4 regions of the Peribacillus sp. TH14 genome follow, and region 1 is predicted to be linked to each of the others. Evidence: riboswitches for the same ligand, from Rfam matches in the RefSeq annotation. Region 1 holds a riboswitch; each other region holds the start of a gene.
What was found. A riboswitch is a leader RNA that binds a small molecule or an ion and turns the genes downstream of it on or off. The one in region 1 is predicted to bind cobalamin.

Region 1 (7,977 bases):
GCATGAATCCACATAAAGAACGGGAAAAGTTCACGCAGACAATCGGGGTTGTATTTGGTCAGCGCTCCCAGCTGTGGTGGGATATCGCAGTCCAAGAATCCTTCCGGTTGCTGAAAAAAGTCTACAAAGTATCAGATGAACAATATAACGACCATATGGAACATGTGATCAAGACGCTCGATATCGGCCCTTTGCTCGACAAACCGGTGCGTAAACTTTCACTTGGTCAGCGGATGCGCTGTGAGCTTGCTGCAGCACTGATTCACAATCCACCGCTGCTGTTCTTAGATGAGCCGACGATTGGCCTTGATGTGCTCGTGAAAATGAAAATTCGCGAGTTTTTGAAAGAAATCAATAAAAAATATAACACGACAATCCTTTTGACTACCCATGACTTAGGAGACATAGAGGCTTTGTGTGAGCGCGTAATCATGCTTGATGAAGGCCAGATTATTTATGATGGGGAACTGCAGAGTTTGAAAGATAATTGGGCGGAGGAAAAACAGGTTCACTTTCAATTTATTGAGCCAGTTGAGTTACACGAATTGCAATCCTTACCGCTACCGTTTACCGCGAACTGGGTATACGATGAAAAACATCAAACTTACATGGCTATGATGAAAGAGGAAAGCGATCATATTTCACAGCTTGTTTCTGCGGTCGTATCACATTTTAAAATTAAGGACGTCAAAATTCATGAAACCTCTATCGAAGAGATTGTTCGTAATATTTATGAAGAAGGCACGGTCTGACTCTCGTACCATTAAGAAACAACGTGTCTGACAAGAAGGGAGAGGACCATGGGGAAATATCTTGCTATGATTCGCATGCGTTTTTTGATGATGCTTGCGTATCGAACGGATTATTATACCGGTATTTTAATTTATAGCATCAATATTGGTGCTTATTATTTCTTATGGAATGCGATATATGGGGATAAAAGCTCCATCGAAGGACTTTCAAGTATGCAGATGACAACCTATGTAGCGGTTGCCTGGATGGCGCGTGCTTTTTATTTTAATAATATTGACCGTGAAATTGCTAATGAAATAAAAGACGGCAAAGTTGCCATCGAAATGATTCGACCTTATAACTACTTAGGCATGAAGACGATGCAAGGACTGGGAGAGGGAATATTCCGTTTCTTCTTCTTTTCCATTCCAGGTATGCTGCTGGTAGCTTTTATTTTTCCTATCGAATTGCCACATGAACCGGCAACGTGGGGAATATTCGGCATTTCCTTGCTGTTCAGTTTCATCATTAATACACAAATTAACTTATTAACGGGAATCACTACATTTTTCTTATATAACAACGCAGGGTTGATCCGGGCAAAAAGAGTCATCATTGATTTATTTTCCGGGCTGTTACTACCAATCAGTTTTTACCCAATATGGGCGCAAGAAGTAATGAAGTATTTGCCCTTTCAAGGGATCAGCTATGTACCAAGTATGATTTTCACAAATGGTTATAGCTCAGGCGATATCGGCATGGCCTTATTACAGCAATTTATTTGGGTCATCATTCTCATAATACCAATTCAGCTTTTATGGATAGTCGCAAAAAAACAGCTGATTATTCAAGGAGGTTGATGAGATGTTCTATGTATCGATGTTTTTTCAATATGTAAGCCAATATATGAAAACGAGATTGCAGTACCGTGCCGATTTTTTCATGGAAATTCTTTCTGACCTATTGAATCAGGTTGTGAATCTGGTATTTATCTTAGTTGTTTTCGGACATACGCAATTTTTAAGCGGTTGGAGCCGTGAAGAAATTATTTTCATATACGGATTCTTCCTTATACCATTTGCTCTTTTTTCTTCATTTTTTAATATCTGGGATTTTAACGATCGCTATATCGTTAAAGGTGAGATGGACCGAATATTAACTAGGCCAATCCACAGTCTGTTTCAAGTCATTTTGGAAAGAATTGAGCTTGAATCATTATTTGGTGTTGTGACCGGCCTGATCATTATTTTCTATTCGGGTGCTTCATTGAATCTCGAGCTTGTCTGGTATGACCCTATTCTCTTTGTGATTTTTTCAATCGGTGGGGCACTTGCTTATGCGTCCATCTTTGTAGCAATTGCAAGTATTGGGTTCTGGTCGGATGCGAAAACGTCAATCATGCCAATGATGTACAATATCGGGAACTACGGCCGCTATCCTGTTGATATTTATAACAAGGTCATTCGGTTTGTACTTACATGGGTGCTGCCATTTGCGTTTGTCGGCGTGTATCCAGCCTCTTATTTTCTTAGAAAAGAAGAGTGGTATGTTTATGCATTTGCAACACCGGTTATCGGGATTGTCTTTTTCACTGTATCTGTTTTCATTTGGAATCAGGGAGTGAAAAGGTACCGAGGGGCCGGAAACTAAAAAAATCCCTTCAACATTAACACTGTTGAAGGGATTTTTCTTATTTACGCTTATTCTTTCTTTCAATATATCTAGCTTGTGCTTGAACAAATTGCTGCTTTTCCTCTTCCGTTTCCGGAAATACCTGAGGAACGGGGGGGGGGCTTTCCATCTTCGTCTATTGCTAGCATCGTTAAAAAAGCACGGGCTGTAAGCTGCTTTTCGCCGGTTAATAAGTTCTCTCGCTCTACTTTCACAAATACCTCCATCGACGTCCGATGGGCACAGGTGACATAGGCCTCAAGGTTAATCGCATCCCCTGTCTTGATGGGTGCCAAAAAGTCAAAGGAGTCACTTGATACGGTCACAACCGGTTTTCGGCAATGGCGCATTGCTGAAATGCAGGCGATTTTATCTACATAGGCCATCACCTTACCGCCAAAGATGGTGTTGTGATGATTCGTATCTGGTGGGAAAACAAGATCTGTTAAAAAAGTCCGTGACTGCCGGATAGGATTAGCATTTGTAAGATCAATACCTTTTTCAGTCATTTGACTGTTGATTGACCAGTAGGTTTTTGCGAACGATTGTTGCGGCTTCCACCATATTTTTCAAAGAAGCAACGGTTTCAGGAACGCCCCTTGTTTTCAGACCGCAGTCCGGGTTAATCCAAAATTGATCTTTATCCAATACTTTGATGCCTCGTTCAATCATATCGACCATTTCCTCGACTGCAGGAACCCGTGGACTGTGAATATCATATACGCCTAGACCAATACCCTTTTCATACGTTTTTTCCTCAAATGCGGTAGCTAGTTCACCGTGGCTGCGAGATGTTTCTATGGAAATTACATCGGCATCCAGGGAAGAGATGACATCCATGAAGCTGTTGAAATCGCAATAACACATATGCGTGTGAATTTGAGTTGTATCTTCCACACTTGAAGTGGAAATCAGGAAGGAGTTCACAGCCCATTTTAAATATTCATCGCGGTCGCTTTTTTTCAATGGCAGACCTTCTCTAAGGGCAGGCTCATCCACCTGAATCATTTTGATTCCGGAAGTTTCTAACGCTCTCACTTCTTTTTCCAAGACAAGAGCTAACTGGTAGCAAACATTCTCCCTTGAAATATCATCACGTACAAATGACCAGTTCAGAATTGTTACAGGACCTGTCAGCATTCCTTTTACCGTTTTCTTCGTCAGGGATTGCGCGTACACACTTTCCCGGACCGTCATCGGCTCGATGAAATGAACATCGCCGTAGATAACAGGCGGTTTTACGCAGCGAGAACCGTAAGATTGTACCCAGCCTTTTTCGAGGAAAACGAATCCGCCCAGTTTATGGCCGAAAAATTCAACCATATCTGTTCGTTCAAATTCTCCATGTACAAGAACATCCAAGCCGATTTCTTCCTGGATATCGATCCATTTGCTGATTTCCTCGTTAACAAATGTTTCATATTGAGCAGCCGTCCATTCTCCTCGTTTGAATTTCCCGCGAGCTTGTTTTACTTCAGCTGTCTGCGGAAAGCTTCCGATTGTTGTTGATGGAAGGAAAGGCAGTTTGAAAAATTCCTGTTGTTTGTGATAACGCTCTTTAAATGGCAGCTGACGGCCGGCTGTTTGACTCTTCGCCTGTTCGACACCAGTTTGGACGTCTTTGTGGTTTCGCGCGTTTGAATTTGCTAACGTTTGAAGTGCTAATTTGTTAGCGGCTACTTTTTCAGCAATTGCTTCGGCACCTTGATTACTACCTTTTACTAGTAGAGTGATTTCTTCAAGCTTCTCATCAGCAAAAGCAAGGGCCTGTTGCACTTCTTTAGTAAGAGCCGTCTCATTACGAACCGTTACTGGTACATGAAGCAGGGAGCAAGAGGGTTGAAGCCAAATTTGGTCTTCGGCTACGTTTTTTGTGAGGGTATTGATCAACTGATTCTTTTTCGATAAATCGGAAAGCCATATGTTTTTCCCATCAATCACACCTGCACCGAGCACTTTGTCTTTCGGGAAGCCGAATTCTTGAATATTACTAAGGTTTTTCCCTTTATCATGGACAAAATCAAGACCGATCCCTTGAACGTGTAATTCAATAACTTCTTGGTAGTGCTCTACCGCATCAAAGTATGTTTGTAGCATGATGTTCAAGTTTGGAGCTGCTTCATTCAATTTTTCATATAAGTAAGTAACAGTTTGCATATCATCTTTAGAAATGGATGAAACAAGGGAGGGTTCATCCATTTGCACCCACTTCACGCCTTCTTGTTCTAACTCTTGCAGAATTTGTGTGTATAAAGGCAGGAGACTAAGGATGATTCCAGGTACATCTTGCTTATTGTAGCCTTTAGACAGAGTAATAAAAGTATAAGGTCCGACTAAAACGGGCTTAGCTTCAATTCCTAGTTTTTCTTTGGCTTCGCGATAAGCAGCAAGTGGTTTATTTTCTGTCAAAGTCAGCTTCGACGGTTTTAATTCGGGAACGATATAGTGATAGTTTGTATTGAACCATTTCGTCATTTCAGAAGCAACTTCATCCTTGTTTCCGCGAGCCATAGAATAATATACAGAAAGGGGAACAGTGCCGCCTTTATAGGCTGAATAACGCTCAGGAACAAGACCGAACATTACAGACATATCGAGCATTTGATCATATAAAGTAAAGTCATTGACAGGAATAATATCTATACCTTGGTCCTTTTGCTTTTGTAAGTTGCCTAAACGGATGGCTTCTAGCTGTGCCGTAAACTCCGATTCATCGATTTTTCCCGACCAATAAGCTTCTAATGTGCGTTTCCATTCACGATCTTCCCCAATTCGCGGGTACCCTAAACTACTACTTTTCAATATTCCCATCCTCCTACATTCTTTTTTTAAAAAATAAAATAACAACAAAAAAAGCACCCCTAACCGTCAAAAGAGAAAGTTAGAAATGCTTAAAATAAAGGGGTATACAAAAACCCCTTAAAATTATAAGGTCCCTAACACTTCCCTATTCTCCGTAGGTTAAAACAGTGTTGTCGAAACAGGCAGGTCTCCTGACTTTAGGAATCTTATTAGCGGCAGGCCTTCCCAATCCGAAAATCAGTGGCATATTGCATAGCGCTAACATTCCTATTACAGTGGCGGGACCGTGCCGGAATTACACCGGACTTCCCTTTTAATCCTAAAAAAAATTAGGAACCTATTTCCACATATGAAATTTCACAAACCCGCTGTAAATTAAACTGCAGGCAACAAATATTTATAAAATAAAAACTATTATAAAAATTTAGACAAGCTTATCATATCCCGACTAAAATGGTCAACAAGGAAAAAAGTCTCGGGAAATGGGGTCTGACCCCGCCCTATATCGACAAAACTATTGGTGCACCTAGGTTTGTTTAAGGATGTGAATGTTGGGAAATGGGGTCTGACCCCTAAATAAAGAATATATTGTTTGGACGGGGAGTATGTATAGGGGGAGTGGGTTGTTTTGAAATGAGGCGTGGGGGATGACTTTTTACATCTTGATTGCAGGGATTATTTTTTGCATGGTGATGAGCATTCGAACGTTATTTCTTGTTGAGTCGGGAGGAAAAAAGTTTTCTCTAGAGGATATGCTATGGCTCGGCAATTTATATGCGACGATATTAGTAGGTTTTGCACTGATTTATTTATTATACGAGCTTCAGAATCATTCGGTGATTCTTGATATGGGCAATCGTTTAGACGGCAGTTTTTACGAGCAACTGAAGACTTCTTTTTATTTTAGTGCAATGACAATGTTTTCAGTAGGGTATGGAGATATAGCCCCGATAGGCATGGGCAGGATGATTGCGACAATCCAGGCGTTCATTGGATACACTCTCCCGGCTGCGTTTGTGATCCGGACAGTGATTGACTTAGAACAGAAGGAAAGGAAGAATAAATGAAAGTTGTGTTTCTTTCAATTATTGGGTACGCTTACCATAATGAAAGAAATGGAGGGGTAAGAATGACTGTTAAAATTGGAGAAAAAGCACCGGATTTTCAACTTCCTGCAAACAACGGTGAAAAAGTTTCCCTATCGGATTCTAAGGGCAAACACGTTGTTTTATATTTTTATCCGAAAGACATGACGCCTGGTTGCACAACGGAGGCCTGTGATTTCCGTGACCACAATGAGCAGTTTGAGGAATTGAATGCTGTCATCATAGGGATCAGTCCAGATCCGGCGGCGCGTCATGAAAAATTTATTGAAAAATATGGGTTACCTTTTCTGCTACTAGCTGACGAAAATCAAGAGGCTGCTGAATTATATGATGTATGGAAATTAAAAAAGAACTTCGGCAAGGAATATATGGGCATTGAACGTTCAACTTTTCTGATTGATAAGGAAGGAACGATAGTTAAAGAATGGCGTAAGGTAAAAGTCAAAGGCCATGTCGAAGAAGCGCTTGAAACTCTTCGTGATCTAGAAAAATAAGGTACAGCCAGATGAAGGATAAGCGAATAACCAAGCTTGCTGAAAGGCTGATTCATCATTCCGTACAATTACAGCCAAAAGAGAGAATCTTGATACGGGGTCATATCAACATGAAACCGCTATTGAAAGAGCTGATTGATGAAACATACAGAATCGGTGCATATCCATATGTCGAACTGGAAGACGATGAAATAAGCCGACACTTGTTAAAAGGGAATGTGAAGGAACAACTTGATACCTTATCACAATGGACTTTGAGGAAATATACTGATATTGATGCGATAATAATCATCTCCAGTGAAGAAAACGATGCTGAATTGGCAGAAGTTCCTGCAGAGAGGCATCGTCTTCATGGGGAAGCGATGAAGTCGTCGACTCTTTTCTATGTAAACAACCGGCGTTGGGTTTTACTTAATTACCCGACTGTCAGATTAGCACAAAAAGCCGGTATGAGTTTTAGAAAGTACGAAGACTTTCTATTAAACGTGTGCACAATGGATTACGGGAAAATGGAAGTGGCACTGAAACCGCTTAAGCAATTGATGGAGCGTACTGAAAAAGTCCGGATTGTTTCACCTGGGACAAATCTCACCTTTTCCATTAAAGGAATGCCGGCTGTCATATGCGCTGGGAAAAATAATCTCCCTGACGGGGAAGTGTTCACGGCACCCGTAAAAGAGAGTGTTCATGGTAGGGTAGCCTTCAACACACCTTCAACATATCAAGGAATCACCTTTCGTGACATAGTTTTAACCATACAAAAGGGGAAAATCACGAAAGCAGTTTCTAATCAAAATTCTAAAATGAATGAGATTCTCGATGTAGATGAAGGGTCCCGTTTTATTGGGGAATTCGCGCTTGGAATCAATCCTTACATTTTGGAGCCAATGGACGATATTTTGTTTGATGAGAAAATATGTGGCAGTCTGCATCTAACTCCTGGCCAAGCCTATCAAGAGGCTGATAATGGTAACCGTTCTTCTACACATTGGGATATGGTTTTGATCCAGCGTCCTGAATATGGCGGTGGTGATATCTACTTTGATGACATTCTGATCCGAAGGGATGGCATTTTTATGTTGCCGGAACTAAGTGCTTTAAATCCAAATTTATTAAAATAAAGCCTTTTTTAACAGGGGTAAGGCTTTTGTCCAACTCAAAAAGAGGACACC
Region 2 (7,977 bases), 380 kb from region 1:
AGATTTGAACAATAAAGAATCGGAAATGATGGCAGATAGCATTAGACCTGCGATTGCTTTAGGCACTTCAATACCGTTTTCTTTATAGATTTTATTTAAAATAGTTGCCGTGCAACCAACTGGTTCTGCGCGGTAATATAAAGGATCACTTGTTTCAAAGTTAGCGATACGGTGGTGGTCGATAACTTCTAAAACACGGACTTGGTCAATGTCTTCTGCACTTTGCTGGCGTTCGTTGTGATCGACTAAAATCACACCATCCGCTTCGCCTGCCACTTTTTCTACAAGACGAGGAGCTTCGAATTTGAATTGGTCTAATGCATATTGAGTTTCACCATTCACTTCACCAAGACGAACAGGTTCAGCATTGATACCTAGTTGTTTTTTCAGATCCGCATAAGCGATAGCTGAACAAATTGTGTCTGTATCTGGGTTTTTATGTCCAAAAACTAATACTTTTTCCAAGATTATTTCTCCTTTTTAATAAATATTTTTCTGGGAACCCCCATCATTACAATAAGGGAGAGCCACCTTTACTATACACTTTATTTTAACATAAAATCTCTTACATTCAGCGTTTGAATTTCCCATTTTCCTATTAATTCTTTCACTCTTTTTCCCTCTCCCCTCACTTTGTCAATAGATAAGGATTGGTTTTTATCAAATATATTAGTTGAATTATCGTCTCATATGGATTACGATAATATAAGCAGAAATACTAGATATTGATATTAAAAACAACACACATAACTATATATAGAATTATTTGTAATCCAAGGTGCCAGTGATGGCTGAAAAGGGAATCCGGTGTAAACCCGGAACTGTCCCCGCAACTGTAAATGTGACGAAATGAGAAAACCACTGTATAGCTCTTTATACGGGAAGAACTCAAAGTAGGATGATCATGAGTCAGGAGACCTGCCTGGATTTTTCACGTTTCTTATTCTTCGGGGATTGAGATGATGAAACGATAGTATAACGGCTATTTTTTCATGGCTCTTTTATTCTATCGTTTGATCCGCTCAATTTATTGGGCGGATTTTTTTATTTAATGGAAGTTTACAAGGAGGATTATTCATGACTCAAACATATAACTCTACTATAGTGAAAAATGACACAGAAACAAGTTCTATCCAGCTTGAGATGTTATCCAAGGAATTCGAAGGCCGGCTAGATATGGAAAAGTTCAAAAAGCGTTTTACAAAATGGCTAGATCGTAAAAGTGACTCAACAGAAGAACAAACTTCAAAAAAACTGATCCAGCTTGCTCTCGAAAGTGTAGACATAGATGCTCCAGATTGGACGTTTGTTGCTGCGGCAGAACTTTTGAATACGATGTACAGGGATGCACAAGCGAATCGCGGTTATGAGGGCGTGAGCTACGGACCGTTCTATGAATTAATCGCAGGACTCTCTCAACAGCAAGAGGGGGAACGCTACCCAATTTATAAACCCGAACTACTCGACTCTTACTCCAAAGAAGAAATTGAAGAATTAGGCTTAGTGATCGATCCGGAAAAAGATAAACTATTTTCTTATATCGGTATCTACTTATTAAACGACCGCTACCTAGCCCGTCCGAAAAAAGACAAGGTCTACGAACTGCCTCAGGAGCGCTTCATGATCATCGCTATGGAAATTATGAGAATGGAAAAAACAGAACACCGCCTGCAACTTGTCAAAGAGGCATACTGGGCGATGTCCAATCTGTATATGACCGTCGCGACACCTACCCTATCAAACGCAGGAAAAACTCACGGTCAGTTAAGTTCATGCTTTATTGACGCGATTGAAGATTCTATTGATGGCATTTATCTATCCAACTACGATGCCGCTAAAGTATCTAAATTCGGCGGTGGTGTAGGACTTTATGTCGGTAAAATCCGCTCACTTGGCTCTGATATCCGTGGTTTTTCTGGAAACAGTTCAGGCACGACCCCTTGGATCCGTTTGTTTAACCAGACTGCTGTCAGCGTCGATCAATTGGGCCAGCGTAAAGGGGCAATCGCGATTTATTTGGATGCCTGGCATAAAGATATCATGAGTTTCCTTGACTTAAAGACACAAAACGGTGATGACCGGTTGAAAGCTCATGATATTTTTACAGGTGTATGTATTCCTGATCTGTTCATGGAAGCCGTACGCGATCGGAAAGAATGGTATCTTTTCGACCCACATACCGTAAAGCAAACCCTTGGATTCTCACTCGAAGATTTTTATGACGAGAAAAAAGGCGAAGGAAGCTTCAGAAATCATTACGCTCTCGCTGTGGAGGCTGCGGAAAATGGCACACTTCCTAGCTATAGCTTTGAAAAAATCAACGCGATGGACATTATGAAGAGCATTATGATTTCTCAGCTAGAAGAAGGCGTACCGTATATGTTCTACCGTGATGAAGTGAACCGTAAGAATCCTAATAAACATAAAGGAATGATTTATTGTTCCAACCTTTGCACAGAGATTGCTCAAAACTTAAGCCCTTCAACGATCACGGATGAATACGAAACTGAAGATGGCGATGTAGTTGTAGTTCGTAAAAGCGGCGATTTCGTTGTATGTAACCTTTCTTCCATTAACCTGCCTCGCGCGGTAAGTAGCGATGTATTAGAAAGATTGATTCCGATTCAGATCCGCATGCTCGATAACGTCATTGATGTGAACAGTCTTCCGGTCAAGCAAGCATCCATCTCAAACAAGCGTTACCGGGCAATTGGCTTAGGAACATTTGGATGGCATCATTTACTTGCCACCCAGAATATATATTGGGAATCAGATGAGGCCGTTCAATATGCTGATACTTTATACGAAAAAATTGCTTACTTAACAATCAAAGCGTCTAATGAATTGGCTAAGGAAAAAGGAACGTACCCATATTTTGAAGGATCTGATTGGCATACAGGCCAATATTTCGAACTTCGTGACTATACCGATGAAAAATGGATGGATTTAAAAGAAAATGTGCAGCTACACGGTACCCGTAATGGATATTTAATGGCCATTGCACCTAATTCATCAACGGCTAAAATCGGTAACTCCACTGATGGAATCGATCCCTTATATGAAATTGAATTTTATGAAGAAAAGAAAAACTTCAAATTCAAAGTGACAGCACCCGGATTGACGCCTAATACGTATGAATATTATAAAAAAACACGATTTAACTTGGACCAACTGGAAAGCATCAGACAAAATGCAGCCCGTCAGCGTCATATTGACCAAGCTATCAGCTTTAACCTGTATGTCCACAACACAATCAAGGCTAAAGTTCTATTGGATATCCATTTAACAGCATGGGAAAGCGGATTGAAATCAACATATTATGTTCGTTCCACTTCATCTGAATATGATAATGCCTGCGAAAGTTGCTCAAGTTAACGATCAAATCAGTAATCTATTTTTAAAGGAGTTTTACGAATGACCAATCATATCAAAAAAATCCGGATGCTCGAACCTACGCATCCAACTAAAGCAACGGGCGTATTCAAAGGGGAAGCTTCAGGCTTTCTCCTTTGGAACGATATTCAGTATGAAAAATTCTATGATACGTATACACAACTCATCAATAACTTTTGGAAGCCTTCGAGCGTGAACATGATTCAGGATAAAAAGCAGTGGGGCGAATTAGATGAAGATATCCAGGATGCTTTCCTTGATATCCTTACAATGATTGCAGGAATGGACAGCCTTCAAACGCCGACTTTAGTGGAAATCCTTCGTTACATCAAAGACCCGGCAGCAAAAGCGATCCTGGCCAACATGGCCCAGCAGGAATCTATTCATAATGAATCTTATTCCTATATCCTTGCTTCCTTGATTCCGGTAGGCAAGCAAAAACAACTTTTCGACCGCATTAAAGAACACCCTGAAGTGATAAAGCGGAATCAACCGATTGTGGACGCCTATCAAACGTTTGTGGACGATCCTAGTCCTCAACACTTATTTGAAGCTCTCATCCATTCCACGAACCTCGAAGGTATTTATTTCTACCTGGCATTCGCCTTCTATTACAACTTAGGGCGTCAAAACCTAATGACTGGTTCGGCTACAATGATTTCCTATATACATCGCGATGAAATGGTTCACTTCGATTTCATCGGAATGCTCGTACAAATCTTGATGTATGAATACCCGGAGTTAAATAATGAAGAAAACACGAAGTTCATCTATACAACGATTGAAAGAGCAGTTGAACTTGAAAAAGAATGGTCTGAGTATATGCTTGAGGATATCCAAACCAAAGCAGATCTCGACTTGGAAGAATTCAACGAGTACATCGAGTACATCGCCAACAAACGACTGCGTATGCTAGGACTTGAAAACTTGTACCAAGAGTATAGTGAGAACCCGATGCCATGGATTAAAACATTCGACGACGAATCTATTGGCCTCACCAAAACTGATTTCTTTGAACAAAAATCAAGAACATACAGTCAAGTAAATGCTAGCAATGGGTTCGATGAGCTATAAAATTGCAATTGTCTATCATTCGGCCGGCGGCAATACAAAAGCTCTAGCTGAAGCCCTTGCTTCCCTTTTGCCAGAAGCAGAACTTTTTCGAACTAGCGAATTTGATACCGGTATATTGCCAGAATACGATGCATTGATCATCGGTACCTATACATGGGGTAATGGAGAGCTTCCTGCCAAAACAGCTGCCTTTTATGCGGAACTAGAGCAATTACCGATTTCTCATCTAAAGACAGGCGTCTTCGGGACAGGAGAAACCAATTACAATCATTTTTGCGGAGCGGTCGATCATTTTCGGGACATGCTATTTGCAAAGAGCCAGTTATTGGTGACTTTAAAAATCGAACAAATGTATCAAGAATCAGACTTGCCAAGACTTCAAAAGTTCGCCTCTTTATTTAGGAACTGAATGAAAGGGATATGCGATTATGCATATCCCTTTCATTCGTTAATTAGTAAAAAACAGAATCCTGATTATGAACATCATTTAATCCCTGCATCATACTAAGGATAATAATGGTATATAATGAAGAAAAAAGGAGAAATCCTATGGCTGATACTATCGCTCAGTTACTCCCCATACTTTTTATGCTATTGTTTGCAGTAATCTTAATATTTTTAGTAATTAACCTGTCCCAGCATTTTAATCGCTCTAAACGGATCGAAGAAAAATTGGATAAATTACTTAAGGAAATAGCCAACAGAAAAGGGGATTAAAAATTTTTTCTTTTCAGAGGAAAAATAAAAAGACTCCAGAATCGGAGTCTTTTTTTATAAGCGTTCAATTATTTTTGAACGTTAGCTGCTTGTGGTCCACGAGCGCCTTGCTCGATTTCGAAAGAAACTTCTTGGCCTTCTTCAAGAGTTTTGAAGCCTTCGCCTTGGATAGCTGAGAAATGTACGAATACATCGTCTTGGCCTTCAACTTCGATGAAACCGAAACCTTTTTCTGCGTTAAACCATTTTACTTTACCTTGTACCATGATAGTTCCTCCTGTGTTTGGAAAAATCCATTTTATTACTATTTTTGGTTCTGGATAATGTTTCAAGAGGAATCCTATAACGGTAAATCCATCTATCAAACTTATTCCGAACAAAAATAATTACTTATATTATATCATGGAAAATCAAAAAAAAACAAGATTATCGCTGTAATTCCAACGACAAATTATCCTAAAATTCTACATTTTTCTCTTCTTGCTTTGGCGGAAACCTTCGTCCAGTAAATAGCGCTCTGCCTCAATCGGGCTCTCGAAACACTCCTCCAAATTCGATCCAGAGTATACGTTCCAGAGTTGATCTTCTCTTACAAGCGAAAGCTCCTGCTTTTCAAGTCCAATCCATGTTCCTTCCAACCTAGCGAACTCGTTTACTTCTTCTTCTTCGATTTCAATCGGAGGTTCGGATAGATAAGCTATGCTTTTTTGAATCAAATCTTTTAATTCCTCTTCAGTATAGTCACGTATATTGATAAATCCTTTACGGTCAGTTTCTTTCTTTCTCATATGCCCTGCGTATACGAATCCATTTCCATTTGGATGCAGGTGCTGAACGACGATCTTTTTCTCTTGGACACTTTCTAGATAGTGGAAATTCACACGGCCCAGTGAAACATCTTTCCTCTGTAATTCAGGAAAAGTTTCAATAATGCTCAATTTTTCTTCAAATGTTAACAAATTTCTTCCTCATTTCATTAGTTCATATTGTTTGTCGATTATAACATAGACTGATTAGAAACAATAATCTTCCTCGTCATCATCTATTATAATGTAACTAAAGGCTGTGATTATTTGATAAAAAAAATTCAAGTCCTAGACTCTAATTATGGACAACAGCTTTTTATGCTTCAGAAAAAAGCCTATCAGATAGAAGCAGAAGAAACACTGCTGAATCATCTTGGGAAAAACTATCCGTTTCTACCGGTAAAATGAACCTGCCTGCAAGAAAACTGTACGAAAAAAACGGCTTCACGCATACAAAAGATGTAGAAGCCGCACCTCATTTTTTTATTAGCCTATATGAAAAAAATCATTCATTTAATGAACGTCACGACAAAGAGCATGATGAATGAAATAGCAATGATTACACCGACCCATAGCCAGGCTAATGTCATATTCCCGGAGTCCATGGCGATATAAATAGCGGTAGGAATTGTCTGTGTCTGTCCGGGAATATTTCCGGCAAACATAAGCGTCGCCCCGAATTCACCCAAAGCCCGTGCAGAACTCAATATGGCACCTGTGACGATTGATTTAACAGCCAATGGAAGGGATACTAGCAGAAACAACTTCCACTCGCCTGCCCCATCAACTCTTGCTGCATTCTCGATTTCTTCATCTATACCTTCAAAACCTGTTTTAGCGGATTGGTACATAAGTGGAAAAGCGACAACGGTAGATGCAATAACCGCTGCCCACCATGTGAACATTAAGGGCTGATTAAAAACCCTTTCAATGAATTCACCCAGCTTTCCGTTTTTCCCAAAAATCACAATCAATAAAAAGCCGACGACAGAAGGAGGCAAAACAAGTGGTAATAAAAATGCGGTTTCCAATAGGATTTTTCCTCTGAATTGCTTTTTAGCCATTATTCGTGCAAGGAAAATTCCTAAAATAAAAACAATGATACCTGCGAGTCCCGCTACCTGGATCGATAGTCTGACTGGTGACCAAAAATCTGCTGTCATGATACTATCCACACATCCTTAGAAAAAACGAGCGTATCTTGGACTGTGTTCGTTACTTGCATTGAATCGAACGATTCCATCACATATTGCCCGGCTTTAACAATTTTTGGTGTGTTGCTCGTAGCTGTCTTCTCTGCTTTCGACTTATTATCTTCATCCTTATGTAATGCCATTATGGTTTTATTGCCTATAAAATCAATGCAGTCGTTAATGATCCAATCATTCACTATGCAATTAAATGGAGATTCATCCGCTGAATTAAACAAATTAACCGGTGTAACATTGAAAATTTGCTGCTGTTGCCGCACTAAAGAATCAAAATTATATGGCAGCGTACTATCATTGTTTTCTTTATTAAAGGCAGATTGCATTTCATTTTCTCCCTTTCTTTTCAAAATAACTTTTAAGTTTATTTTTCTTGACATATTGCTGACACAAAGAAACGTTAAAGTAAGAGTATCACAAAAACAAAAATAATTTCATTCCATAAACTTTTAACACTTTGAAGGAGTCGATTTTAAATGGTAACAATTTATACTACTCCAAGCAGTTTAGCCTGTCGTAAAGCAAAAGCTTGGCTTAAGAAAAACGAAATTTCCTACAATGAACGTAATTTATATTCACAACCTCTTTCTATAGAAGAAATTAAAGAGATTTTACGTAAAACAGAAGGCGGTACAGATGAAATCATCTCAACCCGTTCTAAAAAATTCAATAGCTTAAATATCGATATAAATAATACACCACTTAATGATCTTTGTAAGCTTATTCAAGATAACCCGGATTTACTTCGCCGACCAATCATTTTCGACCATAAGAACTTG
Region 3 (7,977 bases), 4.0 Mb from region 1:
AACGATTCCAATCTGTTTTCGTAATAGTAATAATGTTTTTCTGTCATATTTTAATTTCTTTCCCTTAAATTTGATGGATCCTGTTGTTGGCTTTAATAGACCGTTTAAATGTTGGAATAAAGTTGACTTACCGGCACCGTTATTGCCTAATAAAGCAATTTTTTTACCTTGTTGAATAGTAAGAGAAAGATCTTTTAATGCGAACGTCCCATCTGCGAATTGATGGGTGAGGCCATCTATATTAAAAATATGTTCTTCCATTATCGAACTGCCCCCAATTTATATATATCTATAAATAAAGAATAAGCTTACTAGAGTTACAATGGTAATCAGCCAATTACGAGAGGAATAAGTGTAAGAGTCATCGATAAATGAAATATTCTCTTGATACCCTCTTGCGTTCATTGCCATCGTTAATTGTTCAGAGCGCTGAAACACTCCTAAAAACAGGGAAGATATGAGTAACCCGAGAGATCGAATTCCCTTCCTCACTGAACTATACCCAAGCCGTGATGACTGTGATTGATGAATGGCCATAGCTGTATCTAAAAAAATAAAGATGAAGCGATAAGTTAATTCGATTAAATCAATCAGCAATGAAGGCAGTTTCAGCTTACGCAATACATATAGTATAACTGTGATGGGAGTAGTTAAGGTTAGGAAATATAAACAGCTGATACTGCTTAATACAACAACGATTAGACCAATTACCGTTTTTATACTGTCTTCGCTGATAAATATTTGCCAGCTACCGAAATTCCAGGACCACCATACATTTGGTATCGAAGTGAATTTACTTGCGAATGAAAAAAGGATGGTAATTGTACCTGATAGTACAAAAAATCCAGGTAATAAGAGTAATTTTAGATAATAAGAGATTGGGATTTTTGCCCCGAAAATGATAAAAGCACTCATCACGGTAAAGGTGATGAGTGAGACGGTCGTATCCCTCACTGCTAAAGAAAACAACAAAAGGGAGAGGGCAAAAATCATTTTCTCTAAAGGATGTACATGCTTTAGCCGGTTGAAATAGGCGTATTTATCTATGAGTAACATGTTTTGCCTGTTCGTCCTTTTCTTGAACGGACTGTTTATTTTTTTGTCGCATAACGCCGATGAAGTATCCTATGAATCCGGCGCCAATCGCGGCTTGGAGAGCAAACAATAAGCTTTCGGTTTCTGCACCTGGCGGCTCCCAGATACTGTTGAACCAAGGCTTATATTCTGGTTGGATTTTAGTGATGGCTTCTTCCGCCACTCCATCAGCTCCACCAAATTCTGTTCCTTGTTGGGTGATTAACGGAATTATAGCAAGTATGACGACTAGAAAAAGCAACAATAAACTTTTTTTCATGCTAACGAGCCTCCTTAGATAACACTCGCAGTAATTTCAATTCGCCTAGATTGTATTTCTTCAAGAAATTCATGACAACGACTGTCAATAAACCTTCACTGATTGCTAAAGGTATTTGGGTAAGGGCAAAGATTCCTGAAAATTTAGTGAATGAGGCCATGAATCCACCTACCTCCGATGGGAAAGCTAAAGCAAGTTGTACAGAAGTTATCACATAGGTGCCCAAATCTCCGAAAGCTGCTGCTAAGAAAACAGCAAGAGAGAAGGACCAACCTAATTTAGTAGCGCCTTTGAATACAAAATAAGCAATGAACGGCCCGCAAACAGCCATGGAAAAGGCATTGGCTCCTAGCGTAGTTAGTCCTCCATGAGCTAGTAATACAGCTTGAAATAACAGAACAATAGAACCGACGACACTCATGGCCAGTGGCCCAAACAAGATTGAACCTAAACCGACGCCGGTAGGGTGTGAAGAGCTTCCTGTAACGGAAGGGATTTTTAGGGCTGATAAAATAAAAACGAATGCGCCGGACAGACCCAGCATCATTTTTGTTTCTGGGTTTTCCTTCACTTTAGACCTAATAGAACGGTAACCCAAGATTAAAAATGGAAGTGTCACAGCCCACCAGAATATCGCCCATTCGATCGGTAAGAAGCCCTCCATAATATGCATTGCCATTGCTTTCTTTGGTACGAAAAGTAGTAAAATGACAAAATAAAGTATTTTCCAATTGGCTTTTTTCATTTTTTCTCCTTTCAACGCTTTTATTTTTAATGATTAAAGCTGAGAAGAGAAGTGGCGGGCAACATAAAAAGCACTTCTCTCAAAAAGAAAGAAGTGCGTAATGAACAGTAAGTTTGCAGCATAATACAAATATTAGCTTAGCTGCCTGATCCGCACACCCATCCTCGTAGGTTGTAAACAGTTTCACGCTTCATGGCAGGTCTCCTGGCTCTGGATCATCATCCTCATACATCCTTCCCATCGCGTTTGACAGTGGATTATTCATTACGTATTAGGACTTCCCTTTACAGTGGCGGGACCGCGCCGGATTTACACCGACTTCCCTATTAAGCTAAATTCCGAGGAATCTAGCACCATAAAACTTATGTAATTTTTTGAAAATTCTCGTTTATTGTACCATAAAGCAATGATTCCATCTACACTCTATTCATATTTTTTTTGAGAAGGATAAAATCGCAGTGAGGATAGGCATTAAGCTGGATTTTCACCATTAAACTTTTCAAAACAGTCGGAATAAACTATTGAATTTTAAAAAAGTTGTTATATGATAGATAAAGTTAACTAGAAATATATTATTATAAAACCAAATATTTCAATTTAAAAGTGCTCTTGTATGAACACGCAAGGGATAATAGGGAAATCGGTGAGAATCCGATGCAGCCCCCGCTACTGTAACGCTGATGAAATTGTCGATAACCACTGGCCTAGAGCTGGGAAGGGACAAAAGTAAATTGAAGCGTAAGCCAGGAAACCTGCTTTTAAAATTGTGTGATACTTTTCGGAGGGAAAGGTAGAAGGACTATGGAGATTTTGAGAGTTTCACTTTGCTTGCTGGAGGCTCCCTTTTCATATAGTTTTTTTAAAACCTTAACTCTAACAGTTAAGGTTTTTTATTTTGCCTTTTCTCAGATTTAGGAGGAAGAAGATGACAACTTGGAACTTAAAAGGCACAAATTCGCATCTTTTGATTTGTAACGGCAGCAGTTGCATGAAAAAAGGTGGCGAAGAAATAACGCAAGCAATTCGTGATGAAATTACTTCACAAGGTCTGAATCAAAAAATTCATACTACTAGAACTCGCTGTAACGGAAGGTGTAAGGATGCCTGCGTTGTGATTGCTTATCCTCAAGGGACATGGTATCGAGTGGATTCACCTGATTTTGGACGAGAGATTGTCCGTAATCTCGATGATGAGAAGTTCATTCCACAGATGATTTACCAATTTACTAATGGAGAAATGACTCCTAATCCAGATTTTCCAGCTCAAACAGGAATTTCAAAAGACAAGTTGTAAAAGGAGATGTCTAAATGAGTACAAACGGTAAATTATTTGTCGTTGGCTTTGGACCAGGGAATTTTGAACATATTACCAAACGTGCTGTAGAAGCCCTTCAAGAAAGTGACTTCATCATTGGTTACAAAACATATGTGGAACTCATACAGGGCCTTCTTACAGATCAAACGATTATAAGTACAGGTATGACTGAAGAAGTATCACGTGCACAAGAAGCAGTGAAACAGGCGGAGTTGGGAAAGAAAGTGGCTGTAATTTCGAGTGGTGATGCAGGGGTATACGGAATGGCAGGGCTGGTTTATGAAGTATTGATTGAAAAAGGCTGGAAAGAAGAAACGGGAGTAGCCATTGAAATCGTTCCTGGTATTTCTGCCATCAATTCATGTGCGTCTTTACTTGGTGCACCTGTCATGCATGATTCCTGTACCATCAGCCTCAGTGACCACTTAACGCCTTGGGATCTGATTGCCAAAAGAGTGGAGGCTGCAGCAATGGCTGACTTTGTCATTGCACTTTATAATCCTCGAAGCGGTAGACGGACAAGGCAAATTGTTGAAACACAGAACATTTTACTGCGTTACCGCTCGCCCGAAACACCTGTCGGATTGGTAAAAAGTGCTTATCGCGATCGTCAGGATATTGTGATAACCAATTTGAAAGACATGTTAAATCACGATATAGGGATGCTAACAACCGTCATTATTGGAAATTCATCTTCCTTTTTATATGATGACAAAATCATCACGCCACGTGGATATCAAAGAAAGTATACATTGAATTCGGAAAAGCAACCATTGAAGCCGCATCAACGCTTGCAAAAAGAAGCAGAACCTTGGGCATTAGATCAAGAAACAGGTTCTATGCAGGAAGCGTACACCGAGTCGACTGGCGGAGTTGGATTGCTTACAAAAGCACCAGAAAAAAAGAGCACTTCTTTTGAAGTGGCAATGGAAGCACTCACAAGAGTTAAGGGTCAAACAGTTCAGCAATCAATTACGCCGATTGTTCAGCAAAAAATTGAGTCGGTATTCGAGCTTGCCGTTAGCCCAGGTGTGGCGAACAAGCAATTTACTCCGAAACAAATGATGACACTTGCAGAAGTTGTTGGAGAAAAGGGAACGATGGAATACACGCCAAATCATAAAATCGTTTTAAAGATTCCTACAACAGATCCAGAAGTTATTACTGGAAAATTGCAATCAGCAAACTTTTTATTATCGCCAATTGGGGATGTATTGACTTTAAAAGCCTGTGATTTCTGTGATGGTGAAAAAGTGGAATCCATTCCTTACGCGGATGAAATACAGAGGGTGCTTGGTGGGATTGATATGCCTAAGGAACTGAACATTGGTTTTAATGGGTGTGGAATGGCTTGTTATAGTGCAGTGATGGATGATATAGGGATCGTTTTCCGAAAAGGGAAATTTGATTTATTCCTTGGAGCGAAACCTGTTGGCAGAACGGCTCATCCTGGTCAACCAGTTGCAGAAGGAATTGAACCGGATCAACTAGTTGAATTAATTACAAACATTGTCAACGAATATAAACAAAATGCTCATCCTAATGAACGACTATTTAAATATTTCAAACGGGCGAAAAAGATACAGGGCTATTTATATCAAGACATTGCTCCCAAAATAAAAATAGAGCCTGCGCCTTGTGAAGACTAATCAAGAGGGGGATAACAAATGAAAGCAGTATTATTCGTAGGACATGGAAGCAGACTAGCTTCTGGAAACGACGAAGTTATTCATTTTATTAAAAATATGATTCCAACAATGGACGACTCTTTATTAATTGAAACATGCTTCTTGGAATTTGCCACGCCAAGTATATCCCAAGGCATTGACAATTGCATAAAAAGAGGAGCCACTGAAGTTATTGTCATTCCGATTATTTTGTTGCATGCAGGACATTCAAAATTACATATTCCAGCTGAAATAGAGGATGGAAGGAATAAGTATCCAGCGGTTACATTCACATATGGACAAACGATTGGGGTTCACCAGGAAGTATTAACGATTCTGACAGATCGCCTTGAGGAAGTTGGATTCGATACATCTTTGGAACATCCGGAGACAGCAATATTGCTGATAGGTCGAGGTGGAAGTGATGCTGATGCAAATAGTGATATTTATAAAATTTCACGATTATTGTGGGAAAAATTAAATGTGAAGTGGGTCGAAAATGCCTTCATGGGTGTTACGGATCCGTTTGTTGATGAAGGCATTGAACGCTGTATTCGGTTAGGTGCCAAAAAAATAGTGATGCTTCCATATTTCCTCTTCACAGGTGTGTTAATGGAGAGAATGGAGAATATGCTAACAGGCTATCAAGACCAATATCCAGAGCATGAATTTGTTTTGGCGAAATACTTTGGTTATCATCCAACATTACAAACCATACTGAAAGAACGTGTAATCGAAGCTAGCGAAGGAAGGTCAAGTGGTACCCGTGATCTAGAAAACTATCGTAAACATGTGGAGGAACATGGCCATGCCCACCATCACCATCATCATCATGACCACGATCACGACCATGGGCATGACCACCATGACCACGATCACGGTCATGAAACAGACCATGGACATGACCACCATGACCATGATGAGCAAGTGGTGGGGACGACAAAATGATTTTGTTCTTAGCGGGTACAAGCGATGCAAGGGAATTAGCGATTGAAATCCAACGGGTTGGATTCCAAGTTTTGGCAACGGTAGTAACCGAGTCGGCAGCAAAAAGTTTGCAAGATGCGAAGATAGCAACTCAAATTGGACGATTAACTGCAACAGATATGGCATCTTTAATCATCGAAAAAGGATTTCATGCGGTAGTTGATGCAAGTCACCCATTTGCAGAAGAAGCATCGAAAAACGCTCTTCAGGCAGCAAAGGAAGCAAATGTTCCTTATATTCGTTATGAACGTGAAAGTCAACGATTCCAGAATGAGAAATTGATTATGGTTCGTGATTATGCTGAAGCCGCCAAGCTTGCTGCTACAAAGCGGGGAGTTATTATGCTAACGACTGGAAGTAAAACCTTAGCGATTTTTGCTAAAGAGTTAGTAGGTCTGGAGAATACAAGAGTGATAGCGAGAATGCTTCCGCGCATTGATAATATGGAAAAATGTGCTCAGTTAGGCATTGAGCAAAAAAATATAGTCGCTGTTCAAGGTCCATTTTCAAAAGAATTGAACAAAGCGCTATACAATCAATATGGTGTCACGTTAATGATTACAAAAGAAAGTGGCAAGGTTGGATCTGTTGATGAGAAATTGGAAGCAGCATTGGAATGTGGAATTGAGACGATTATGATTTCTCGTCCTGATGTTGATTATAAAAATGTTCATTCCAGTTTTAATCTGGTCATTGCCGATTTGAAAAAACAACTAAACGAAAAATAGGAGGAATGTACGATGGATTTTAAAACAGATTTTAAACCCCTAACGGTTGATCCAGATAAAATATATGATTATAGTTTTTCAATTATTGCTGAAGAAATGGGTAATCATGATTTTTCAGAAGATGAGTGGAAGATAGTTCGCCGTGTAATTCATGCATCAGCAGACTTTGAATTAGGAAGAAGTGTCATTATCCATCCAAATGCCATTCAAGCTGGTGTGGAAGCAATCCGCAAAGGAAGACATGTTATTGCCGATGTTCAAATGATAGAAAGTGGAACGGGGAAAAAACGTTTTCAAAAACATGGCGGGGACGTGCATTGCTATATTTCAGACCCAGATGTAATGGTTGAAGCAAAACGATTGAAAACGACAAGAGCCATCATTTCGATGCAAAAAGCCGTAAAGGAAAATGAAGGCGGGATATATGCCATTGGTAACGCACCAACAGCATTATTAGAACTCATTCGTCTTATTAAAGAAGGGATTGCTAAACCCGACTTAATTATTGGTATGCCTGTTGGATTTGTTTCTGCCGCGGAATCAAAAGAAGAACTAGCAAAAATTACCGAAGTGCCATTCATTACAAATGTTGGCCGAAAAGGCGGAAGTACTGTCACGGTTGCGGCATTGAATGCGATTTCCCTTTTAGCTGATTAGGTTAAATCATGGAAAAGAAAGTCAAGAAAGATCCCTCCCAAATGCGGCATGGGTATACGACCGGAGCCTGTTCAACAGCAGTAACTAAAGCGGCATTGATCGCATTGATCACTGGTGATGCACTTGAGGAGGCAACGATTTCTTTGCCTATAGGTAGAGATGCTACTTTTACAATTGAGAAATATGATATAACGGAAAATTCAGTTAGTGCAGAAACAATTAAAGATGCTGGCGATGATCCAGATGCCACTCATCTGGCACATATAATTTCTACTGTCAGCTGGGTAGATACACCTGGCATCATCTTGGATGGAGGGATTGGTGTTGGTCGCGTGACCAAAGCTGGTCTTCCTGTTCCTGTCGGAGAAGCGGCAATTAATCCTGTGCCGCGCAAAATGATTTTAACAACCGTGCAACAAACATTAGAAGAATTTAAGGTTAATAGAGGTGTGAAAGTCGTTATATCCGTACCAGCAGGTGAAGAAATTGCGAAGAAAACATTAAACGGCCGGTTAGGGATTGTC
Region 4 (7,977 bases), 500 kb from region 1:
CATGTCTTCAAGGCGCCCCTTACCTTCTTCACTGTTAAAATATTCTTTTCCTTTTGTTACGATGAATCGAGAAATATCCGGGATCGACTCCACTGCTTTTTGCTGAATGTGCAATGGGACGATGTCCTGTAAGCTCTTGCCGCTATTTTCGTCCAACCATGTTTCGTATTTACCAAGAACGAAAGTCTGTAATTGCTGTTCTAACGAGAAGGAAGAATTCTTCATTCCCAATTGATCAAGCAATTGAGCTGTACTTTTTTCCGTGGACAACGCTTTCTTTACTTCTGCCTGAACGAAAATTTTCATATTCTGTATAGAGGCATCATTGATAACCTTACTTTGAATGCTTTCAGGTGTGATTAAATGTTCAACGACCAATTTACCTAACTGACTGGCTAACTCATCTTGCCGCTTAGGAATTAAACCTGGTGTCAACGGCAGCTGTTTCCCGAAAATATAGATTGGTTTATAAGGTCTAAACAGCATCCGGATAGCCAATAAATTAGTGAACCCTCCAATTACAGCACCAACAACAACCATAAACAGTATTTTTACCCAAAACTCATCCATGAGGATTTCTCCTTTTGTTGCTTGAAATAAAGGCTTAATGACACGTTCTAATTGGAAAAACATAGAATGTGTTATCCACTTTTGCCCATCATTTAATTATAAAAGGATATCAAACTTAGTGCAAACGGGGAATTATAATGAATCTTAAATTTCAAAAAATTTTCATTACGGTAAATCCTGCAATCACTAGAAAGAAGGCACTACTGTTCATCGAAGAAAAATTATTCGAGGCGTGGGATCTTCAATATGGGGAACCCCTTACTCTTATGGCGGGATGCCGTTCCGTTCCTGTACTCGTCCAACCATTCCCTTCATCCCAGCCAACAATAAAGCTTTCATTTGATACAAACCAAATTTTATCCCTGCCTGCTTTTTCAGACCCAATTTCCGTGACCTTCCATGCGGAGGATAGATCAATAAATATAGGGCCCTTCTTTGCTGCACTCATCAACCAACTTCCCTTGAAAGATGGGACATTTGGGGAGATGGAAAAATTTTATCAGGAGATGAAATCCTACTGTCATCAACAAGGCTTTTCCTTCTTTTTAGTAGGAATACAGTCTCTAAAAGAAGGCGTAGTGGAAGGATATTGGCCAGGGAAAAATGGGTGGCAAACCCTTACTCTACCTATCCCTAATGTGTTTTATAATCGGATTCATTCGCGCAGAATGGAAGAATCGCCAACCTTCGATCTGTTTACAAATGAACTAAAATCATATTCAATCCCGATGTTTAATGGAGGGTTTCTTTCTAAGTTCGATGTACATGAGCTTCTTCTCTTAGAATATGAACTGCTTTCAAATCTGCCTGATACCATACTTTTTAACGAGAAGGAAGCCTTCTTTACATTTTTAGAGAACCATTCTGTTATCTATTTAAAGCCTACTTCCGGCAGTCAAGGAAGGAATATTTGCAGGTTAACACAAGTAGATGGAAAATGGAAAATCGAGCAAACCGGACATATACAAAATGTGCATATTGCGGATACGAATGAAAAGTTGTATAACGCCTTGAAAAAATTCTGCAGAAAACAAGCCTACATCCTTCAAAAGGGGATTTCCTTGTTTGAAATCGATCAGAGAAAAGTTGATTTCCGAATCCTTCTTCATCAAAACGAGCAGTTTCAATGGAAAGTTACCTCCATGGTTGCCCGGATAGGAGATCCAGGTAATATCGTTTCCAATCTTGCACAGGGCGGTATGATGAAAAACGGCTCAGACTTTTTAAAGGAAGTATTTGACCCTCAGGAAGCCGCACGTTTGCACCAAAAGCTTATAAGACTTGCTAAAAAAACTGCCCATACTTTGGCAGAAAATCATGATGATTTATTCGGGGAGCTAGGAATCGATTTAGCACTTGATGTTGACACACACCCTTGGATTATTGAAGTGAACTCGAAACCTTCGAAAAAATTTCAGGGCAACTATGAAACCTTTCGTCCATCAGTAAAGTCCATTGTTGAATTTATGCTTACTCTTGACCGAGAAAACCATCCATAAAAGGAGTTGCTGGCACGTGTTAATAGGATTAATGGCAACGTCAGATACACATGAAAATCATTATTTTACTGAAATAGCAAAAGCAGCTAAATCATTTAATATGAATGTATGTAAATTCACACCCGAGAATATTGATATCGATGTGAAGAAAGTTCGAGGAGAACGTTTTGATGCCGAAAAGGAAACATGGCGCTCTGAATCATTTGATCTCCCTGATTTTGTATATGACCGCTGTTTCCATGGCTTATCTCGTGTTTCGACGGAAATGCGCGATAAAATCAATTGGTTAAAAGTTAACTCAAGTTTCCTTGGCCTTGGCCTTCCAGGAAAGTGGGAAGTTTATCAAATTTTAAAAAAACATCCCCTGCTAGAGGCATTTTTTCCAGAAACCGTTCAAGTTACCACACCTGAAGAAATCAGCGGGCATTTGGAACGTCTGGATAAAATTATTATCAAACCAGAGTTTGGAGCAGGTGGTACGGGAATCTATCTTCTCACAAAAACCGAAGGCGGCACATTGGTGTCCATGACAAAAAAGGGCACCAAATACGACCGTAAATTTGACTCTAAATCTCAACTGAACAAATGGCTGCAGCATTTATTAAATCGATATAGTTACCTTTGTCAGCCTTATTTAGAACTTTGCAACCAGAAAAAGGAACCGTTCGATTTACGAATTTTACTTCAAAAAAACGAAAAAAATCAGTGGATGGAACGCGGCAGAGGCATTCGCCTGGGACAACAAGATGGAATCACGTCCAATTTAGCCACTGGTGGGGAAGCTATTTCGCTCGAGGCTTTCATCAAAAAAAATCCTGAATCTATTCCAATTGCTGCCGAACAAAAAATCCAGCATATCCTCCGTACCTTACCTGTCGAAACCGAAGCCGTTTTTGAAAGGCTATTTGAGCTAGGAATCGACCTAGGCATTGATAAAAAAGGGCAAATATGGATAATGGATATTAACTCAAAACCAGGTAGGAAAATCATCCAAACACTTCAACCTGAATCGATGAAGGATATCCATCGCGCACCGTTCCAATATAGCCAATTTTTAGCCGATCATCTTCAGAAAGCAGGTGAATAGAGAGTGAGAAAGACTTATCCTGCCGAGATTGCCGATACTCCCGGCAACGTTCTCTTCTATCCATCAGAGCTTGGAGATTTGGCAGAGATTGAATTAATATATTTTGGCCAGCATTCATGTCCTGCCATTGTTAAACAAAATCCTGCAATCAAGCAAACAATCGTCCTGTCAGAAAGTCTCGCGGAATCTTTAATATTTACTCAGGTCGATATGCCTCTACATCTATTTATATACGGTAAGAGCATTCATATTGGGCCAGTCGTCGGGATATTTTCATCAGGTTTTACCGGCATTTCAAACAAACCGCTCGGGGAACGTTCAGATTTTTTTTCAAAACTCCTTTCTCTGAGCCAAACAACAGGCTGTATCCCTTTTGTTTTCGGTGAAAATGTAATCAATTGGGAAAAAGAAACAATCAAGGGCTATGTCTATGAGAACGATGACTGGAATATTAACGAATTTCCTTTTCCAAATGTCATCTATGACCGGCTCCCTAACCGTTTGACGGAAAACCGGGATGGCCCTAAGGAAGTGAAACAGAAATTCCAAAAAGAGTATACAATTCCTTGGTACAATCCAGGTTTTTTTAATAAATGGGATATAAATGAACGGTTATGTGCGGATGAGCGGGCACTTCCTTTTTTACCGGAAACGTATCCTTTTCAATCTCTGTCCGTCGTAGAAACCCTGCTTTCTCATTACCGCCAAGTTTATATAAAGCCTATTCATGGCAGCCTTGGGCTTGGAATTCACCAAATTCTTTATGATAAACATGAAAATGTCTACTATTGTCGTTATAAAAATGATGCTCAGGAAAATAAATTGCAAAAGTTTTCTACTTTAGAATCCATTGTTAAACACATCTTTCATAATCGACCGCTTGAAAATCTCATTGTGCAGCAGGGCATACCATTAATTCGTTCTTCAAAACGACCTGTAGATTTCCGAGTGCATACGAACAAGGACAGCAAGGGAATTTGGCAGGTAACTGCAATCGCCGCAAAAATAGCCGGCGCTGGAAGCGTTACTACCCACATTAAAAGCGGAGGTGTCATCAAGACGATTGCCGAGCTATATGGTGATGATGATGAGGCGAAAGAAGTCGAACGAAAGCTATCGGAAGCCGCCCTAATATTAAGTGAAAGTATTGAAGAGCACTTAGATGGCATCATTGCAGAAATCGGTTTTGATTTTGGATTAGATAAAAAAGGGCAAGTTTGGATGTTTGAAGCTAATTCTAAACCAGGACGTTCAATCTTTTCCCATCCAAAACTCAAAGAGTTCGAGCTGCTAACAAGAAAGCTCAGCCTTGATTATGCTATTTATCTTACGGAACAAACCATTACAAATGCTGTCGGTGTGCATAGATGAATATTTTTTACGATATTCCAACTGAAAGCTGGTACCACGACCAAGAAAGCATGCAACTATTCGCCGGCGCGGAAAAAGAGGAAATACACTATAAACAGAATCAAAATAATCAAACACTTATTCCTATTTCTATTTTTCCAGGTAGCCGGATGCTCGTCGTCGGAATTTTAACTTCTTCAAATCCCAAAAAGGAATCAGGAATAGGGGGAAACTTGACCCTTTTTCAGGATTTATCACTATATTTGTTGGAACATGGGATTTTAGTGTTTGTATTTACGGTTGAGACCTTTCATTCCATCCCTGTAAAAGGCTTCCTTTTTTCCTCCATTTCAAACAAATGGATCGAGGTTAAGATGCCGCTTCCCGATATAGTTTATAACCGAATTCCCTCAAGGGGCTTCGAGGCATCAGAGGATTTTCAACGGCTTATCAACTACTTTCAAGATCATGATATGAACCTTTTCAATCCTTGTTTTTTAGATAAATATATGATGTATGAAGCATTAATGGAAGATGGCTCCCTCACCAACCATCTTCCATCAACAATTATCCTAGGTGATTGCGATGGACTGAGGGCTTTTTTAAAATCCCACAGACATATTTACCTAAAACCATCTAAAGGAAGCCAAGGGAAAGGTATTTACACACTAATAGAGAATCCTGATGAAACTCTTCAGTTTAATAGCCTAAAACATAGTGAATCCTTCCCAAATTTCTCCTCATTTTGGGAGCATAAAAAATTGCTACTGATGAGAAGAGCCTATCTCGCCCAACGAGCGGTTATACCAAAGAAACTGAATGGACATCGTTATGATTACCGAGTTCTCGTTCATTATGAAAATGGGTTCTATAAAATTACTGGTAAGGCTGTACGGATGTCACAAACCCAGGAAATCACAACCCATACTCCAAGAGGCGGGAAACTTTTCCCTTACAAAAACTTGCAATCGAGGAATTTAAACCGGAAGTTGGCGTACATTGCTCAAAAGTGCGGTCTGATTCTTTCGAAGAAATTCGGCTTTCTCGGGGAATTCTCTATTGATATTGGCGAAGATTCAACAGGATCACTCTTCATTTACGAAGTAAACTCTAAACCCATGCAATTTGATGAAGAAGAAATTGAAGCAAGCCGACTCTTGCATTTGAAAAACCTGTTTATTGAATTAACTTTATTAAATCAAACGAGAAAATAACCTCCATCTGCCGTTTTCCATTATAATGAAATGAGAGACAGCTTATATGGAGGTTATACATATGATTACTCATTTTCAATGGACACCATTACATAAAAATTTACCAGGATGGAAAATTTCCTTTTACTTTAACAAGCAGGCCGTCAAAGCCTTATACCATAAAGACGGGTCCATCGAATGGACTGCCAATCCCCCTTCAGAAACAGACGAAGCTAATCTCAAAAGCATCATACATGACTTAATGGTCTATCATGTATATGAATAAGTTAGTGCTAAACTCCTCATTTCATTCATGAGGACTTACTCAGAATAAAAAGCCCTCTTTTGCCTACACTATAAAAAAGGTTAGGAGGGATTTCTTTTGGATAAAGAAGAATTCACATTTTTGAAGGATACCGAATATGAAGGCAAGAACTCTGCTTTCTTAGACATCGACCGTTACATCAATGAAGGGCTGGCCGGCGGGAATGTTTATGCAGCTGCTGACCTTCAGAACATTGAAGAAGCCCATGATTTTTATGATGAAACCGAGCCAAACAAGAATAAATAATTAGTGTCCGGAGCCTCCTTTAGGTGGCTCCTTTTTATAAAACTGTCAACTCCTCCTTTTGACCGAACATTTCCTTATTAATTATTCCATAAGCCTTTTCAAGATTAAGTAAATACTCTACTTTTTCTTTTGAATTTTTTGCCTTCACATTAATTTCCTTGTTCAACCTTGTATGATTTTCGCTTAAAGAAATCATTTTTTCCCCAGAAAAATTATACATAATCTGAGCCTTTAAAAAATCCGTAAAGTATCTAACTGTTCCAAACATGCATTATCCCCCTTAAATTTTGTTCATAAAGAAAACTTTTCTCCTGTTCCATAGAGAGACGAGATTTCCTTATAATTTTGTTAAAAAATCGACTATTATAACTGATTACATCTAAAAAATAAAAAAAACAACTTCCCGATTAGAAGTTGTTAGAGTGCAAAAGAAAACATAACAAAAAACAAACATGAATTTTCCATTTTTCAAAAAATGAAAAACATGCTCTTGTCAATTCTCGCACTTAACACCTCCTATCCTCGTAGGTTTATGATGCTGTGCTAAAAATAGGCAGGTATCCTGGCTCATGATCATCGCTTTTCGAACCTTCCCATCCCCTTTTGCAGAAGACAGTGGCATTACTCGAATCGCTCTCATATACAGTTGCGGGACAGCGCCGGATTCTAACCGGACTTCCCTTTTAAGCAGATAATCTTCAATATATTATCTGCACCTTTTTCTAGACGTATTTAATTTTCAGTTTAAATGTATCAAATTATCCCTTAAATTACAATGCGTGCTTCTGTGTTCAAAAGGAAATTGATTAACACCTCTTCCATTACACAAAATCACTAATTAGTATTTCGCTCCATTATCCTTATTAATCTTATTAATCAATATCTTTTCTTTTAATATCGATGTGATAATATGCTCCGAATCCCATTCGTGGCCAGATATCTCGATAAGCGGATATTGATTCGGCAAAACAATTTGCTGGATTTCATGAACTGCCAAGCCTTGATTATGTAATCGTAAAATTTCACCACGCAGGTTTTCCAAATAGTCGAGCTTTCTTTGAAACATTTCCTTCCCATTAGGGACATGACCGGCATGACAACAAAAAACCTCTCCAAAATCATATTGAAGTAATCTATTTATAGAATCGATGATAACAGGGACAGATTCTTCCCGTAAAACAAGCTTCGTTTTCGGTGTAACGAATAGGTCACCTGAAAACAGCATGCCATTACTGTGATTCAAATACACCATATGGTCCTTAGCATGACCTGGGGTAAAGATTGGCTCCCACGTTTGGGTACGGGAATGAACAGTCCTCCCCAACGGCTCAGCTTTGAAGCCATCTCTCCTTCCCCAAAAAGTTTTGCGATAATCAGGATATTCAGCATCCTTCGCACATACATCAATCGACATCGGATGAATATAAATTGGAACTTTTCTATGTTCCTGTATCCAGGAAGCACCGCCAGTATGGTCCTCATGATAATGCGTTAGCGCCACTAAATCGAAGTCGGCTGATTCATAGAAAGGGATAAGTTCTTCCAATAAAATTTGGGCTCCCGTATCAATCAAGAGGCCGTCTATTAAAAAAACATATACACTCATCCCCGACTTTATTCCTTCAGGGGTCCCTTGTACACAAACCACATCATTTATCGTCTTAATCTCTAGCATGGCTTCCCTCCTCATCAATTGTATAAAAATAG

Region 2: it holds a riboswitch for cobalamin, as region 1 does, so the genes downstream of both, JFU50_RS04410 (ribonucleoside-diphosphate reductase subunit alpha) here and metE (5-methyltetrahydropteroyltriglutamate--homocysteine S-methyltransferase) in region 1, are expected to answer to the same signal.
Region 3: it holds a riboswitch for cobalamin, as region 1 does, so the genes downstream of both, JFU50_RS25565 ((2Fe-2S) ferredoxin domain-containing protein) here and metE (5-methyltetrahydropteroyltriglutamate--homocysteine S-methyltransferase) in region 1, are expected to answer to the same signal.
Region 4: it holds a riboswitch for cobalamin, as region 1 does, so the genes downstream of both, JFU50_RS03880 (hypothetical protein) here and metE (5-methyltetrahydropteroyltriglutamate--homocysteine S-methyltransferase) in region 1, are expected to answer to the same signal.

What each region holds. Positions count from the first base shown of each region.
Region 1 covers NZ_JAEKEK010000001.1:1,259,912-1,267,888, reverse strand. The annotation lists gene JFU50_RS06365 (ABC transporter ATP-binding protein) at 1-752, shown strand, start outside; gene JFU50_RS06360 (ABC transporter permease) at 801-1,592, shown strand; gene JFU50_RS06355 (ABC transporter permease) at 1,597-2,382, shown strand; partial or broken gene JFU50_RS06350 (acyl-CoA thioesterase) at 2,423-2,912, opposite strand; gene metE (5-methyltetrahydropteroyltriglutamate--homocysteine S-methyltransferase) at 2,905-5,214, opposite strand; cobalamin riboswitch at 5,370-5,561, opposite strand; gene JFU50_RS06340 (potassium channel family protein) at 5,853-6,272, shown strand; gene bcp (thioredoxin-dependent thiol peroxidase) at 6,335-6,805, shown strand; gene JFU50_RS06330 (aminopeptidase) at 6,817-7,926, shown strand.
Region 2 covers NZ_JAEKEK010000001.1:879,175-887,151, forward strand. The annotation lists gene JFU50_RS04405 (manganese-dependent inorganic pyrophosphatase) at 1-465, opposite strand, end outside; cobalamin riboswitch at 760-940, shown strand; gene JFU50_RS04410 (ribonucleoside-diphosphate reductase subunit alpha) at 1,078-3,375, shown strand; gene JFU50_RS04415 (ribonucleotide-diphosphate reductase subunit beta) at 3,415-4,467, shown strand; gene JFU50_RS04420 (flavodoxin domain-containing protein) at 4,457-4,876, shown strand; gene JFU50_RS04425 (hypothetical protein) at 5,017-5,184, shown strand; gene JFU50_RS04430 (cold-shock protein) at 5,253-5,450, opposite strand; gene JFU50_RS04435 (hypothetical protein) at 5,649-6,143, opposite strand; gene modB (molybdate ABC transporter permease subunit) at 6,500-7,153, opposite strand; gene JFU50_RS04445 (hypothetical protein) at 7,150-7,524, opposite strand; gene spx (transcriptional regulator Spx) at 7,675-7,977, shown strand, end outside.
Region 3 covers NZ_JAEKEK010000001.1:5,302,243-5,310,219, reverse strand. The annotation lists gene JFU50_RS25585 (energy-coupling factor ABC transporter ATP-binding protein) at 1-261, opposite strand, end outside; gene cbiQ (cobalt ECF transporter T component CbiQ) at 280-1,056, opposite strand; gene JFU50_RS25575 (energy-coupling factor ABC transporter substrate-binding protein) at 1,040-1,354, opposite strand; gene JFU50_RS25570 (energy-coupling factor ABC transporter permease) at 1,356-2,099, opposite strand; cobalamin riboswitch at 2,277-2,472, opposite strand; cobalamin riboswitch at 2,684-2,873, shown strand; gene JFU50_RS25565 ((2Fe-2S) ferredoxin domain-containing protein) at 3,025-3,393, shown strand; gene cobJ (precorrin-3B C(17)-methyltransferase) at 3,408-5,063, shown strand; gene JFU50_RS25555 (sirohydrochlorin chelatase) at 5,082-6,029, shown strand; gene cobK (precorrin-6A reductase) at 6,026-6,796, shown strand; gene JFU50_RS25545 (precorrin-8X methylmutase) at 6,809-7,453, shown strand; gene JFU50_RS25540 (cobalt-precorrin-5B (C(1))-methyltransferase) at 7,462-7,977, shown strand, end outside.
Region 4 covers NZ_JAEKEK010000001.1:758,523-766,499, forward strand. The annotation lists gene JFU50_RS03845 (DUF445 domain-containing protein) at 1-570, opposite strand, end outside; gene JFU50_RS03850 (YheC/YheD family endospore coat-associated protein) at 708-2,069, shown strand; gene JFU50_RS03855 (YheC/YheD family endospore coat-associated protein) at 2,086-3,156, shown strand; gene JFU50_RS03860 (YheC/YheD family protein) at 3,160-4,527, shown strand; gene JFU50_RS03865 (YheC/YheD family endospore coat-associated protein) at 4,524-5,720, shown strand; gene JFU50_RS03870 (YheE family protein) at 5,782-5,985, shown strand; gene JFU50_RS03875 (hypothetical protein) at 6,082-6,270, shown strand; gene JFU50_RS03880 (hypothetical protein) at 6,305-6,538, opposite strand; cobalamin riboswitch at 6,806-7,005, opposite strand; gene JFU50_RS03885 (MBL fold metallo-hydrolase) at 7,109-7,945, opposite strand.